One region of the Rhizobium sp. P2_G9 genome, then DNA from elsewhere that is predicted to be linked to it. Evidence: predicted binding sites of a transcription regulator. Region 1 holds the regulator's gene; the other holds the start of a gene.
What was found. Region 1 encodes LexA, which represses DNA repair genes until DNA is damaged. Its sites were predicted from a motif close to TGTTCNNNNTGTGTTCNG; they were not measured.
Positions count from the first base shown of each region.

Region 2: the regulator LexA is predicted to act here: its motif matches at 2,390-2,407, upstream of AC1DYF_RS16050 (ImuA family protein).

Region 1 covers NZ_JBFUFK010000012.1:24,445-28,654, forward strand. The annotation lists gene AC1DYF_RS11825 (peptidylprolyl isomerase) at 1-165, opposite strand, end outside; gene AC1DYF_RS11830 (peptidylprolyl isomerase) at 241-810, opposite strand; gene coaD (pantetheine-phosphate adenylyltransferase) at 833-1,327, opposite strand; gene AC1DYF_RS11840 (hypothetical protein) at 1,608-1,751, shown strand; gene lexA (transcriptional repressor LexA) at 2,062-2,781, shown strand; gene glmU (bifunctional UDP-N-acetylglucosamine diphosphorylase/glucosamine-1-phosphate N-acetyltransferase GlmU) at 2,833-4,191, opposite strand.
Region 2 covers NZ_JBFUFK010000016.1:121,663-125,872, forward strand. The annotation lists gene AC1DYF_RS16040 (error-prone DNA polymerase) at 1-147, opposite strand, end outside; gene AC1DYF_RS16045 (Y-family DNA polymerase) at 148-1,662, opposite strand; gene AC1DYF_RS16050 (ImuA family protein) at 1,583-2,344, opposite strand; gene ku (non-homologous end joining protein Ku) at 2,908-3,804, shown strand; gene ku (non-homologous end joining protein Ku) at 3,820-4,210, shown strand, end outside.

The sequences.
Region 1 (4,210 bases):
ATTGATGACGCGGTGGAAGACGACACCGTCATAGGCGCCTTCGCGGGTCAGTTCCTTGATGCGCGCCACATGGCCGGGCGCGGCGTTCGGCATCAACTCGATGACGACCTTGCCCTTGGTGGTTTCCATGATGAGCGTGTTTTCCGGATCCTTGATCTCGGCCATGGGTTTTCTCCTTGCTTGTTGTCTCGACGCATTCTGAACGTGGGCTGCTCAGCAACCCTCCGTAAATGCCTGGTGTTATTTACCGACCGTGACCTTGATCATCCGGTCGGGATCGCTGACTGAACCGTTATTGTTCGGGTCGCCGCGCTTGATCTTGTCGACGAATTCCATGCCGGAAACGACCTTGCCGACCACCGTGTACTGGCCGTTGAGGAAATCGCCCGGCGCGAACATGATGAAGAACTGCGAATTGGCCGAATTGGGATCCTGCGAACGGGCCATGCCGATCGTGCCGCGCTCGAACGGCACTTGCGAAAACTCGGCCGGCAGGTCTGGCAGGTCGGAGCCACCGGTGCCAACCGCGTTCGGATCGAAACCCTTCTTCAGATTGCCGAACTTGACGTCGCCGGTCTGGGCCATGAAGCCGTCGATGACGCGGTGGAAGGCGACATTGTCATATTGGTGCTTGGCAGCCAGTTCCTCGATGCGCTTGACGTGCTGCGGCGCGATATCCGGCATCAGCTGGATCACGACCGGACCGTTCTTGAGCTGGATGGTGATCTGGTTGGGATTGGCATATGCCTGGGCGGCAAGGCCGGCGAACAGCAGCAATGCGGCCGCGGCGATGGATTTCAGGAAGATCATGGAAGCTCCGTTGTTTTTGGGCTCAGCGTTGGCGTTTTTCCTCGAGCGCGGCGAGCACCGGCTTCGGCACGAAAGCACTGACATCGCCGCCCATCGCGGCGATCTGGCGCACCAATGTGGCGGTTATGGGCCTGGACGCCGTGCCGGCCGGCAGGAACACCGTCTGGATATCCGGCGCCATCTGCCGGTTCATGCCGGCCATCTGCATTTCGTAGTCGAGATCGGTTCCGTCGCGCAAACCGCGGATCAGCACTTTGGTTCCATGCGCGCGCGCCGCATCGACGACGAGATTGTCGAAGGAGATCACCTGGATGTCGCCGATCCGGTCCGGCAACACGTCTTCGAGCGACAGGCGGATCAGCGAGGCGCGATCCTCGAAGGAGAACAGCGGTGCCTTGCCGGGATGGACGCCGATGCCGACGATGACCTTGGAGGCGATGTTGAGTGCCTGGATCAGCACGTCCAGATGCCCGTTGGTCAGGGGATCGAATGAACCGGGATAGAAGGCTGTTGTCATTGCGCGCGCTGCCGAAAATGGTCCCGCCTTTTGTCATGGATGTGGTATCGGCGCAACCGAAAATCCATGGTTTCCGGGTGAGCCAGAAACCTGAACGGCGGATGAACGCCCCATTCACGGCCGGTTCGGATCATCAATGGTTATATGGCGTCAAGTTCGGAGGACAGCGCAATGATAACAAGAAGCGCATGTTCCCAAGGAAACAGCAACCGGGTGCGCGATGTGGGATAAAGGTTCCATCGACAGCGCACCCGGACGAGAGACGAAAAGGACGACGACGATGATGTACATGACGCTGACCCTGATGGCAGGCCTGATTTCCGTCATGTTCGTGGCGACCGCAGTTTCCTCGATCATTAACGCAGTGCGTGAAAACAACGCCACACGGGATGCACTTTCCCACAGTGCCGCCCTCCAGTTCTAAGTTCCAGACGCGCGGGCGTCCCCTCCCCACCCCCTCCCCGCAAGCCCGCGCTCATGTGTAAAAACCGGACGGCTCCCCTGCCGTCCGGTTTTTCGTTGTGCGACCCTGCCATAGCCACCTAAGCAAAGATCCGATGCCTCGGGCGAGCCGGCTTAGACCGGCGGATTGAACGTGGGTGGGCGGTTCCCGGCATATAAGCAAAAGCCGCTTATCGGCCTCCGCGTTAACCATATTTAAAACCCTTGCGGAACATACATGGAACATATAGTGTTTGTTCGAGATTTGTTTCACGATTCCCAAGGGGACGTCCATGCTGACGAGAAAACAACAGGAACTTCTACTGTTCATCCATGAGCGGATGAAGGAGTCCGGCGTGCCCCCTTCGTTCGATGAGATGAAGGATGCGCTCGATTTGGCCTCTAAGTCCGGCATCCACCGGTTGATCACGGCATTGGAGGAACGCGGTTTCATTCGCCGGCTTCCCAACCGTGCCCGGGCGCTCGAAGTCATCAAGCTGCCCGAGGCCTATTCGCCGAGCATCAAGCCGCCGCAGAAGGGTTTCAATCCGAGCGTTATCGAAGGCTCGCTCGGCAAGGTCCAGCCAGCGCCTGCGCCGAAGCCGGCTGCAAATGAGAACAGCGGTGACGCGGTGTCAATCCCGGTCATGGGCCGCATTGCTGCCGGCGTGCCAATCTCGGCGATCCAGAACATTACCCACGATATTTCAGTCCCTGCCGGCATGCTCGGCGGCGGCGAACATTATGCGCTCGAGGTCAAGGGCGATTCGATGATCGAGGCCGGCATCCTCGACGGCGACACAGTCATCATCCGCAACGGCAGCACGGCCAGCCCGGGCGACATCGTCGTGGCGCTCGTCGACGACGAAGAGGCGACGCTCAAGCGCTTCCGCCGCAAGGGGGCTTCCATTGCGCTTGAGGCCGCGAATCCGGCTTACGAGACCCGCATCTTCGGGCCGGATCGCGTCAAGGTCCAGGGCAAGCTGGTCGGGCTCATTCGCCGCTATCACTGACAAGCCGATCGGTTGACGCGCGGCGAGCAGCCTCGCCTGCGTCGGCTAATATCATTTCTTCTTCTTTGATTCCTTGAGCGCCTTGTTGCGTGCCATGATCACGATCGCATAGCCCTCCTTGTTGACCTGACGGGCGCGGCCGAAGCCGGCGGCGCCATCCGGAACATCCTCGGTGATCACGCTGCCGGAGGCGGTCAGCGCCCCTGCCCCGATCGTCACCGGTGCGACAAGCGCACTGTTCGAGCCGATGAAAGCGTCGGCGCCGATCCGGGTTTCGAACTTGTTGAAGCCATCATAATTGCAGGTGATCGTGCCGGCGCCGATATTCGCCCGCGCGCCGATGATCGCATCGCCGATATAGCTCAGATGATTGACCTTGGCGCCCTCGCCGATCGCGGCATTCTTCACTTCGCAGAAATTGCCGACCTTGGCTTTTTCGCCCAGGTCTGCGCCAGGCCGCAGCCGTGCATACGGACCAACGCTGGCGCCCGGTGCAATATGGGCGCCCTCGATATGCGAGAAGGCGTGGATGACGACGTCACTGTCGATGGTGACGCCGGGGCCGAACCAGACATTCGGTTCGATCACGGTGTCGCGGCCGATCCGCGTATCGTGCGACAGGAAGACGGTTTCCGGCGCGATCATCGTGACGCCGGAGAGCATCAACTGATGGCGGCGCTTCTTCTGCCAGATCGCTTCGAGTTCGGCGAGTTCCGCCCGGTTGTTGCAGCCGGCAACCATGTCGCTCGGCGCTTCGACCGTCACCGCCCTGCCGCCTTCGCGGTGGAGGATTTCGATGATGTCGGTGACGTAATACTCGCCCTTGACATTGTTGTTGGTGATTTTCGTCAGCAGCGACAAAGCCTTGCGGCCATCGATCGCCATGATGCCGCTATTGCAGAAGGTGACCTTCCGCTCGGCCTCTGTCGCGTCCTTTTCCTCGCGGATGGCGACGAGCTCGCCGTCCTTGGTAAGCAGGCGTCCATAGCCCGTGGGTTTGTCGGTTTCGAAGCCGACGACCGCGACATCATAGCCGGCGCGCACTTTCTCCAGCGCTTCGATCAGCGGTGCGGGTTCGATCAGAGGCCCGTCGCCATAGGCGACCAGGATCTGATCGTAGTCCTTTTCGATTTCGCCGCGCGCCGCCAGCACAGCGTGGCCTGTGCCGAGCCGCTCGGTCTGTTCAAAGGCGCGGACCTCGATACCGGACCCGGACGCTGCGGCCACGACCGGCTCCGCATCGCGGCCAACGACCAGCGCGATGCAGTCAGCACCGCTGCGGCCGAGCGCCAGCATCACGTGCGAGATCATCGGCAGGTTGCCGATCGTGTGCAGCACCTTCGACTTGGCGGAGTTCATCCGCTTGCTCTCGCCTGCCGCCAGCACCACTGCCAGGACGCGATCGGCCATGTTGATTCTCCCGGGTTGT
Region 2 (4,210 bases), on a different contig from region 1:
CCGAACGATGCCGGCGAGGCTGTTGCGGTCGACGACGCCGAGCGCTTCAGTGCCCAGGAGTTTGGCGGTGACAAACAGCTCTTCCGCCGAGCTCGCGCCGCGCAGGAACGAGAAATGCGTGGTGACCTGAAGCTCGGCGTAGCGCATTTAGGCAAACACTCCGTGCAGGAACCATTTGTGGGAGCCGGTGTCCGCATCGACGCCATCGCCGGAGCGGAAAATCCAGAAGCGCTCGCCCACCTCATCCTCGACAACAAAATAGTCGCGGACCGCGATCCATTCGGAGCTGCGTTGCCACCATTCGCCCAAGATCCGCTCCGGGCCGTCAGCACGCCTCACCTTTCGCCGCTTGCCACGCCAGGTAAAGGAAACCGGTGGATGGTCGGGCAAAAGCGCAATCACCTCAATTGCCTCCGGTCGCGTCAGAAGCCGCGACGGCCGTGGCCAATGGAGCGGCCAGGTGGCGCCACCCTCGTCGGCGGTCGGCGCGATCCGCTGGACGCTGCGCTCCGGGACGTCGCTTGCCACCGGCGCGACCCGGAAAATCCGCTGGCCGCCACGATTGCCGAGTACATCGATCAGCGGCGTCACATCGGTCACCTGCTCCTCAATGAGCGAGGATGAGGACTGAGTTTCCGTCAGCGGCTCGGCGATGATGGCCGCCAGGCTCAGTTTCTCGATGCCGAAGCCAGGCTCGATCCTCTCGATCCGATCGCGGAACAGTTTCGTCAGCCAGGCGATGTCGCGAACGGGCTTGGCCGTGCCCGCCCGTAGCGACTGAAGCGTGTTGTCGACGCGGTTCACGATGAGATCGGCGCGCCGCACACCAAGTCCCCGCTTCTCGAGCGCCTGGCAGAGTTGCCGGACGAGACGGCCCACATATTTCTCGATCGTTTCCGGTGCGCCGATCGGTTCGGCAAAGGATTTGTGCACCTCGACGATATCGACCCGTCGGATCGGATCGATCGGCTCGGCGAGACGGCCGAACATCTGGTCGAGACGCCGTCCTACCTCCGGACCGAAGCGCTGGGTCAGCGGCGCCCGTGGCGTGTCGGCAAGATCGCCGACGGTAGCGAAGCCGAGAGTGCGGAGGCTTGCAACGATCTCAGCCGTCAAACGCAGCGACGACAGCGGCAATCGGGTGACGGCTTTTGCTGTCTCACCGCGCGGGACGATGATCGTCTCGCGACCTATGGTCCGAGCCAGCGCATGTGCGGCACCCCAGCTGTCGGCGATCGCCGCTCGCGCTGCGAGACCGCGGCCGCGTAAGCGATTGACGAGGCCCGACAGCATCATTTCCTCGCCACCGTGAAGATGATCGGCGCCTTCTGTGTCCAGGACGATACCGTCCGGAGGGTCCATGGCTGTGACAGGGGAATATTGCGACAGTACCCAGAGCGTCAGCCGTTCCAGGGCTGCGAGATCTGCCGCCGGGTCGGCGTCAACCATAATGAGCCCCTGGACTAAGGCCTGCGCCTTCGCCGCCGGCATACCGATACGAAGGCCGAGCCTGGCCGCTGCCAGATCGGCTGCCGCAACCCATCGCTTCGAACCGCTCCTGGCGATGACCACCAGCGGCGTGTCAGGAGACAGCGAAGGATCGGCCCGCCTGATCCGGTCGGTCGGCAGTGTCGGAAGAAAGACAGATACGACCCTGGCCATCACATGCTCCGATGATGAATTCTCCTCCCTCGCCTGCCCTGACCCGCATCAGTTCCGCGAGCCAGCGCGCCCGGCCCATGCCCGGCACGGGAAGCGGCTCGGACGGCAGCACCGAGATGCGCCAACGGGTCACCGCGGCCGTCGGCATGCCGAAATCGGAAGCTTCCGTCTGCCGCCGCCAGCGGCGGATCACCAGGCCCAACGTGCCCGACTTCTCCGCCGCAAGCTGCAGCCGGCGCGAGGCCGTCATCGGCAGGCGCACCAGTTCGGCGACCACGGCTCCAAGCCCGCCATAACGCAGCGCCTCCTCGAAGCTTGCCAGCACCGTCTCCTCCTTGTCGCACTCGACAAAGATGACGCGGTCGGGGTGAAGGCCGACTTGGGCCAGGGCTGGAAAGAAGAGATCGAAGCGTGTGAGGCACCAGACGACCTTGCCGGTGGTGCGGGCCGCGATGCCGCCAATGAAGAGGGCGGCGGCCGCGCCATCGATCGCACCATTGCCACCACCGGCGACTTCATGCAGCGCCCCATAAGCAAGCCCTCCGCCGGGCAGCTGCGCGTCAATCGCATCCACACCGAACGGCAGGACCGTGCGAGCACGCATGCCCGCCCCTTCCAGGCTGGCGATCTTCTCGCGTAGCTCGGCGACAACGGCATTCGAAGGCGCGGTGGCTGTCGTCATGATCTCCTGTAGGGCAACCCGTTTTTGACTTTGGTAAGAGTGATATGTTCTTTATTTGTTCTAAAAGCGAAAACGAGTCAATGCGCACCTGGCGCGCTCAAGTTGAACGAACGGGCGACTTCGAAGGAATCTATGAGGGGATTCAATCCGATGACAGAATTGGGAATTTTTTCACACGGCTGGCAACGCCGGAAGGCTTGGTGTCGAAACATGGCGTGTGCCAGGCCTTGCCTCCTGTTCGCGTCGTTGCGCATGTCGGCGGAGAGCGATCGCGAGACATCGACGCTCTTCTTGACCCTGCCCTTCGTGTCGCGGGGGACAGGCCATTTTCCAGTGCTCGTGTCGATCATTTCACGCTTGCTGACGGCAGGACTCCTTGGAGGTTGTCGCACCCAAAAAGCGCGCGCTGATGCTAAATGACTCATGGAATCATAAGCCTAAGCGGGACTCGCACAACTTGCAGTCAGATGGCGCTAAGTCATTGAAAAATGATTCGTTTCGAATCGGAACGATTCGCGGCTGATTCGCTTGAATCGCCTGAGTTGCGTCTGGAGTATGAGCGTATGGTAAGCCCGAGAGCCAATTGGAAAGGCTTCATCAAGTTCGGAGAAGTCTCCTGTCCGGTGGCGCTCTATACGGCTGCGTCCTCGTCCGAACGGATTGCCTTCAATACGCTCAACCGCACGACCGGCAATCGGGTGAAACGGGAATTCATCGACACCGAAACCGGCGATCCGGTCGAGCGCGGGGACCAGGTCAAGGGCTACGAGGTCGAGAACGGCCAATATGTCGTGCTCGAACCCGAGGAAGTGGCTGCGGTCATTCCAGAGAGCGACAAGACCTTGAAGATCGAGGCCTTCATCCCCTGTTCGCAGATCGACACTACCTATTTCGACAAGCCCTATTACCTGGCGCCCGACAAGATGGGCAAGGAGGCCTACCTGCTGCTGCGTGATGGGATGAAGGAGGAGAAAGTCGCTGGCATTGCCCGAACCGTCCTCTTCCGGCGGATGCGCACTGTCCTGATCCGGCCGCACGGCAAGGGGCTGATCGCCTCGACGCTGAACTTCAACTATGAGGTCCGCTCGTCGGAAAAAGCGTTCGAAGACATGCCGGATCTGAAGATCGAAGGCGAAATGCTCGAACTCGCCGAACACATCATCGCCACGAAGAAAGGCAGTTTTGACGCAAGCACCTTCGACGACCGCTATGAGGCTGCCGTCGCCGAACTGGTGAAAGCCAAGATCGAAGGCCGCGCGCTCCCGAAGAAGAAGGCACCGATTGCGTCGAAGCCCAGCGACCTCTTGCAGGCACTGCGCGAAAGTGCCGGAGTGGCCGCCAGGGAGACGAAGCCGAAGCGCACGGCCGCGAACGCCAACCAAGGCGCGCGGCGCGAGAAGACCGCAAAGACTGCCGCAAAATCGAAGCAGGCCGCGACACCAGCCCGGCGCGCCGGTTAAGGGGAGGATGCCGCCATGGCTCTGCGTCCCTATTGGAAAGGCTATCTTAAACTCTCGCTCGTCACTTGTCCGGTTGAGATGATGCCTGCCACATCCGAGAGCGAAAAAGTCCGCTTCCACACGCTCAATCGTAAAACCCAGAACCGCGTCGTCAGCCATTACGTCGACTCCGTCACCGGCAACGAGGTCAAGGAAGAAGACGAGGTCAAGGGCTACCAGCGTGGCGAGGACGAATACGTCATTCTCGAAGACGAGGAGCTCGAAAACGTCGCCCTTGAGACCAGGACGATCGATATCTCGACATTCACGCCACGCGATAGCATCGAGTGGATCTGGCTCGAAACGCCCTATTACCTTTCCCCAAACGATCCAGTCGGACAGGAAGCGTTTTCCGTCATCCGCGACG